Regions from separate parts of the Cupriavidus sp. 94F1 genome, predicted to be linked through region 3. Evidence: predicted binding sites of a transcription regulator. Region 3 holds the regulator's gene; each other region holds the start of a gene.
The links. The regulator FNR, encoded in region 3, switches genes on or off when oxygen is low (the NO sensors DNR and NnrR bind a similar motif). The targets are predictions, from matches to a motif close to TTGATNNNNATCAA.
Positions count from the first base shown of each region.

Region 1: the regulator FNR is predicted to act here: its motif matches at 1,126-1,139, upstream of hemN (oxygen-independent coproporphyrinogen III oxidase).
Region 2: the regulator FNR is predicted to act here: its motif matches at 796-809, upstream of AC3FJ6_RS16890 (DASS family sodium-coupled anion symporter).

Region 1 covers NZ_JBYOJT010000003.1:584,705-586,971, forward strand. Annotated here, with positions in the region: gene AC3FJ6_RS10390 (ABC transporter substrate-binding protein) at 1-956, opposite strand, end outside; gene hemN (oxygen-independent coproporphyrinogen III oxidase) at 1,202-2,267, shown strand, end outside.
Region 2 covers NZ_JBYOJT010000006.1:186,676-188,942, forward strand. Annotated here, with positions in the region: gene AC3FJ6_RS16885 (dicarboxylate/amino acid:cation symporter) at 1-562, opposite strand, end outside; gene AC3FJ6_RS16890 (DASS family sodium-coupled anion symporter) at 942-2,267, shown strand, end outside.
Region 3 covers NZ_JBYOJT010000001.1:106,251-108,517, forward strand. Annotated here, with positions in the region: gene AC3FJ6_RS00475 (sulfite exporter TauE/SafE family protein) at 1-488, opposite strand, end outside; gene fnr (fumarate/nitrate reduction transcriptional regulator Fnr) at 574-1,299, shown strand; gene AC3FJ6_RS00485 (hypothetical protein) at 1,383-1,628, opposite strand; gene AC3FJ6_RS00490 (hypothetical protein) at 1,625-1,834, opposite strand; gene ccoG (cytochrome c oxidase accessory protein CcoG) at 1,882-2,267, opposite strand, start outside.

The DNA.
Region 1 (2,267 bases), on a different contig from region 3:
GGCGGCTCGTCCAGGTACTGCTTCATGCGGGCCACGTGCTCCTTGACGACGCGCAGCGTCGATTCCTGCGGCCCCGGTGCAATCTGCGTCACGACCATGCCGCCCGCGTAGCCGGCGCCCAGGATCTCGCGCGCCGCCGACGGACTGACCGCCGAAAGGCCTACCAGAAACCCGTACCAGTTTTGCGCCGCCAGTGCGCGGCCCAGGCTGCCATAGGCCAGCGTGTCGCCCGCGACGATCACTGCGCCCGGCCGGGCCGCGGCAATGCGCCGTGCGCTGTCGTCGAAATTGCCAGTCAGCGCCACGGCGCGCGTCGAGATGTCCTTTTCCAGGCGCGCCAGCCATGGGGTGCCGACGCCGAGCGTGCCGGCCGCGAAGTCGGGCGACACCGCCAGCGCGATGCCGGTCAGCCCGTAGCTGCGCAGCTGATGCACGGCGGCATCGAGTTCGGCCTGATAGTCGGCGCGCGTGAACCACACGTTGTCGGCGCTCAGCGCCAGCCCCGACAGCGGCGCGACGATCTGCACCCCGCGCCGCGTCAGGTCGGCCGAGCCCGCCAGCGTGGGCAGCAGGCTGTCGCCAGGCCCGAACAGCACCTCGGCACGTTCGTTGTCGGCCAGGGCCACGGCCTGTGCGGCGGCGCGCGGGTTCGAGGCGTCCGCATCGCGCACCACGTGAACGATGCGCAGGCCGGCGTTGCCGGCCGGCGACGCATTGAAGGCATCAAACATCACCTTGGCGCCGGCCAGATAGTCCCGCGCCTGGTCGGCCTGCGGCCCCACGCGATCCACCAGGTGGCCCACCACAAGCTGGCGGCGCAGAACCTGGCCAGCCGGCTGCGCCATCGCGGGCAGCACGGCGGCGGACGTCAGGGCGCCGAGCCTCTGCAATGCGCGGCGGCGGCCTGTCGAAGCGGGCGGACACGCGGGGGGCGATTGCGGCAAGGCTGGGCGCATGGCAGTGAGAGTCGGATGGACAGGATGTGCTGCGGAAAGCGAGTGCGGGCTGGACTTGATACTTGGCGAGCCGGGCCAGAGACTATCGGCCGTTCATGACGCTTCCGTGACTTTTGCCCGACATGAGGCCCCCCGTTGGCGGGGCTGGCAGGTGTAGGTCGCCATGATCTTGATGCGCATCAAGGTTGATGCACCGGGCGAGGCATAGCATCGATTGTCATTCCGCCCACAAATCGAGTCTCCGCATGTCCGCCCCCATTCCAGACGCCGCCGGCACGGCTTTCGACCGCCGCGCGCTTGCCGATTTCCGCAGCCTGGCAGGCCGCATCGACGGCAACGGCCCCCGCTATACCTCCTACCCCACCGCCGACCGCTTCCACCAGGAAGTGGGCGACGCCGGCTACCAGACGGCGCTGCAGGCGTGCCGCGCCGATTCGCCGGCCCCGCTGTCGCTGTATCTCCATATCCCGTTCTGCGAAAACATCTGCTACTACTGCGGCTGCAACAAGATCATCACCAAGGATCACAGCCGCAGCGCGCAGTATGTCGACTACCTGTCGCGCGAAATGGCGATGGTCGCCGGGCGCCTGGGCGAGCGACGCGCCGTGATGCAGTCGCACTGGGGCGGCGGCACGCCGACCTTCCTCGACCCCGCTGAAATGCGCCGGGTCATGGCGGCGCTGCAGGAGCATTTCGTGCTGCTGCCCGAGGGCGAACATTCGATCGAGATCGATCCGCGCCGCGTCACCGACGAACGCATGGACCTGCTGGCCGAGCTCGGCTTCAACCGTATCAGCCTGGGCGTGCAGGATTTCGACCAAGAGGTGCAGGAAGCCGTGCACCGGGTGCAGTCGTACGAAGACACGCGCGCCGTGGTGCGGGCGGCGCGGCGCCTGGGATTCCAGTCGATCAGCGTGGACCTGATCTACGGCCTGCCGCACCAGACCACCGCGCGCTTTGGCAAGACCATTGAAAAGGTGCTGGCGCTGCGGCCCAACCGGCTGTCGGTGTACAGCTACGCCCACCTGCCGCACGTGTTCAAGCCGCAACGCCGTATCGATGCCGCAACACTGCCGCCAGCGGCCGAGAAGCTCGACATCCTGGTGTCGACGATCGAACGGCTGACCGCCGCCGGCTACGTCTATATCGGCATGGATCACTTTGCGCTGCCCGACGACGACCTGGCGATCGCCCAGCGCGAAGGCCGGCTGCAACGCAATTTCCAGGGCTATGCCACGCACGCCGGCTACGACCAGATCGGCCTTGGCGTCTCGGCCATCGGCGCCGTGGCCGGACACTATGTGCAGAACG
Region 2 (2,267 bases), on a different contig from region 3:
GCGAGAATTTTTCGATGAAGTCGAAAACCAGCGTGCCGCGCCCCCCGAACCTGTGCAGCGCAAAGCCGAACATCACGGCAAATAGCAGTACCTGAAGGATTTCTCCCTTGGCGAACGCATCCACCACCGTATTCGGGATGACGTTCATCAGGAACTCCACGGTGCCCTGCATCTTTCCAGGGCCGGTATAGGCGGCGATGCCCTTGGTGTCGAGGGTGGCAGGGTCGACGTTCATGCCTGCCCCTGGTTTGACGATATTGATGATCAACAGGCCGACCAGCAGCGCAATGCTGCTGACCACCTCGAAATAGAGCAGCGCCAGGCCGCCGGTCTTGCCGACCTTCTTCATGTCCTCCATGCCGGCGATGCCCACCACGACCGTGCAGAAGATGATCGGCGCGATGATCATCTTGATCAGCTTGATGAAGCCGTCGCCCAGCGGCTTCATGGCCTCGCCGGTTTGGGGAAAGAAGTGTCCCAGAATGACGCCAAGAATAATGGCGGTAATGACCTGAAAGTAGAGAGACTTGTAGAGCGGCTTTGAATGTTCGGCTTTTTCCATGTTCGTCTCCATTGCTGGTTCAGTGTCGGAAGCCGGACATCGACCGCGTCGTCTTGGCCATCTCGCTCGAGCCTCGGGCCGTATTCCGGAAACACGCTAAGGCGAGCTTAGTGCCGCGCAGTTGGGCTTGGGTATGGACCGAAAGACCTAGGTCCGCAACTGGGCCCCGGGACAGGACCCGGCCCGCTGATCCACGCGTGTGTACAAAAAGACACTTGGAGCGTGATCAGTTGATGACTTGCGTCAACTCCAGGGCGGGATGTGGACCAAAGTCCATTGTGGGAAGCGCGTGGACGCCACATATTGAAGAGCGCACAGGCCGGTAATCGGCCATCGAGACACTGATATTTGCCGCATTTCAAGCAGGGAGGTCCAAGCAATGCTGTCCAAGGTGATAGCGATGTATCGCTACTTCATGTCAGTCGTGCCGTTTCGGCTGACGCCCGCCATCATCGCCACGGCTGTTCTGGTCACGCTGCTGCTGCTCCCGGCGCCCGAAGGGCTGAAACCCGAGGCCTGGCATCTGGTGGCGATCTTCCTGACCACGATTGTCGCCATCATCCTCAAGGTCATGCCAATTGGCGTGATGGCCATGATGGCGATCGTGATCGTGTCGCTCGCACAGGTGACGTCGCCGACGTCGAAGGGCGCCATTGCCGACGCACTGAGCAGTTTCTCGAATCCGCTGATCTGGCTGATCGTCGTGGCGATCCTGATCTCGCGCGGACTGAAGAAGACGGGGCTGGGCAACCGGATCGGCCTGATGTTCATTGCCCTGCTGGGCAAGCGCACGGTTGGCATCGGATACGGACTCACCATCTGCGAACTGGTGCTGGCGCCATTCACCCCCAGCAATACGGCGCGCGGAGGCGGCATCGTCCATCCGATCATGCGATCGATCGCCGGCGCCTTCGACTCCGACCCCGCCAAGGGGACGCAGGGCAAGGTCGGCACATACCTGGCGCTGGTGAACTACCACGCCAACCCGATTACCTCGGCCATGTTCCTGACGGCCACGGCGCCGAACCCGCTGGTGGTGGACTACGTGGCCAAGGCCAGCGGCCAGGCGCTGCACCTGACCTGGACCACCTGGGCGCTGTGCATGCTGCTGCCGGGCTTGCTCTGCCTGCTTGTCATGCCGCTGATCATCTACCTGCTATCGCCACCGGAACTGAAGGTCACGCCCAATGCGGTCGACTACGCCCGCGGCGAGCTTGCGCGCATGGGGCCGCTGAGCGGCAAGGAACGCGTCATGATGGGCGTATTCGCGATGATGCTGATCCTGTGGGCCAATCTGCCCGCCATGATCTTCGGGTCCGCCTACACGCTTGACCCGACCGTCGTGGCCTTTCTTGGCCTCTTTGCGCTGATCATCACCGGGACGATCGACTGGGACGATGTGCTGTCCGAAAAGAGCGCCTGGGACACGCTGGTCTGGTTCGGTGCCCTGGTGATGCTGGCCGAGCAACTCAACAAGCTGGGTGTGATCGCCTGGTTCTCGGCCGACATGCGCGACGCCATCTCCGCCAGCGGTATGGAATGGAAGGGGATTGCGGCCGTGCTGGTGCTGGCGTTCGTGTTCTCGCACTACCTGTTCGCCAGTACCACGGCCCATATCAGCGCCATGATGCTGGCATTCCTGACGGTCGGCGCGCATCTGATCCCGCCGGAGTACATCCCCCCGTTCATGCTGATGATGACCGCC
Region 3 (2,267 bases):
CCCCAGGCCAGACCCATACCGTATCGGCGCAACAGCGGCGTTGCGCGACGCTCGCCACGTAGCCGCACCGGCAGTCGGGCGGTCATGGCCCGCGCACGCTGCACCACGTGCACGGCGGCCAGAGAGGCGAGCCGCTCGATCCAGTCGGAACGCATCACGCGTCCACGCAACAGCCACACACCGGTGAGTACCAGCATCATGCTGCCCCCGGCATAAAGCCATCGCTGCAATGGCAGATACTCCTGCCGCCACGCCGTCGCACCGACAGCACCCATCACCGCACCCAGCAGCATGTATGTCGTGATGCGGCCTGCATGCATGATGCACAGCGCAGTCCACCACTGACGAGCGGTACGGTGTATGACAATTGCCACATCGCGGTGCTGTTTCTGCTCCGCGGCAATAGCAATTCCTCCACACATGGCCGCGCAATGCATGCCACCGAGCAATGCCATCAGAAAAACGCTTAAAAGCACACCAAAAGGCAACTGTTCCTCGCTTCTGCGTCACATGACGCTGTAAAATGCCTGCATCGCGCCCTCGCTGCAAGCGCATTCATAACGAGCACTTCAATTGTTGACTTCCATTCCCGTCACCGAGATGTCGCCCCGTTGCTCAACGTGTGCCATGGGCCAGCTTTGCCTGCCCGTGGGCATGTCGCAACAAGACCTGGCGAAGATGGACACGCTCGTGCAGGAACGCGTGCGTGTTCACAAGGGCGAAACGCTTTACCGCATGGGCGAACCGCTCAATGCGGTCTACGCCATTCGCTTTGGCACACTGAAGACGCACGTCACGATGGAAGACGGGCGCACACAGATCACGGGCTTCCATCTGCCCGGTGAAGTCATCGGCCTCGATGGCCTCAGCGAGATGCAGCACGCCTCCGACGCCACCGCGCTGGAAGACGCCGAAGTCTGCGTCGTACGCTACGACGACCTGCAATCGCTGTCGAGCATCCTTCCCTCGCTGCAAGGCCAGTTCCTGCGCCTGATGAGCAAGGAAATCTCGCAGGACCAGGTCATGCTGATCACGCTCGGATCGATGCGCGCCGAAGAACGTTTGGCTGCGTTTCTCGTCAACATGTCCGAGCGTCTGTCGGCGCGCGGTTATTCGTCCACCGAGTTCGTGCTGCGCATGAGCCGCGAGGAAATCGGCAGCTACCTGGGCCTGAAACTCGAGACCGTCAGCCGCCTGTTCTCGCGCTTTGCCGAAGCAGGCCTGATCCAGATTCGTCAGCGACATGTGAAGCTCGTCGATATGGCAGGCATCAAGCAGGTGTACAGCCGGTCCTGCTGAAAGCCAGGGCCACGCATCACGACAAAGGCCGCGCCGGAGCCATCCAGCGCGTCCTTTCTGTTTGCAGCGCCTGTTCTGCATTGCTATTCGAGTTCATCGGTGTCGCTGAGCTTCACCGGCATCGTGTACAGCGTGAGCCCGCTGGACAACGCGCAGAACAACCACGCGACCAGGAAGCCAACGGTGTAGATCGCCTGCCGGGAAGCTTCTACCGGTTGTCCGAAGAAGCTGAGGTCTCCGGGATCCACCACCGAGAACACCACCGCCGTGGCCGCACCGCCCATCAGAAACGCCGGCCATAGCACCCACATCAGCCAGCGCAGTCTCATGGGCGCCTCGCAGCGGGTTCAGCGCGATCGGCACCGGCCTTCTCGACCACTAGTCCGTGGCGCGTGGCATCGTTCACCGGCACATCGGCATGGGTGTTTGCCAGCCAGATCGTGATACCGCAAGCGACCATCGCCAGCAGCGGACCACTCATCAAAATCCAGGGCCATGGCTCCCTGTACCAGGGCTTTGCGGGGTGTTGGGTCATTGCGCTCTCCTATTGGCATTCGTCCCGGCTCACCATCCGTGACAGCATCACAGATCGCGAGGCACGATGAAACTCGTGCTTTGCCGGATATCCACTTTCCGATCGGTTTCGGTCTCGGCGGTGACCGTCACCTCGATCTTGTGCGTACCCTGCTTCGCATCGTCGATCGGCACACGAATCCGGATCGGCAGCAGCCGGTTCGACGTGGGCGACAGCGATTCCGCGCCATGGTCGTACTCCACGACCATGCCCTGCAACGCGTCGCTCTGCGCCTGCACGTGAAACTTCATCGGCGCCTCGGTGGCGTTGATCAGTTGCAGCCGGTACACGTTTTCGATCCAGCGCCCTTCCACTTCGCGCCCGAGCGCGCCACGATCGCGAATGATGTCGACCTTGAGCGGCGCGCGCATGGCCAGCGATGTGACGAAGCCTG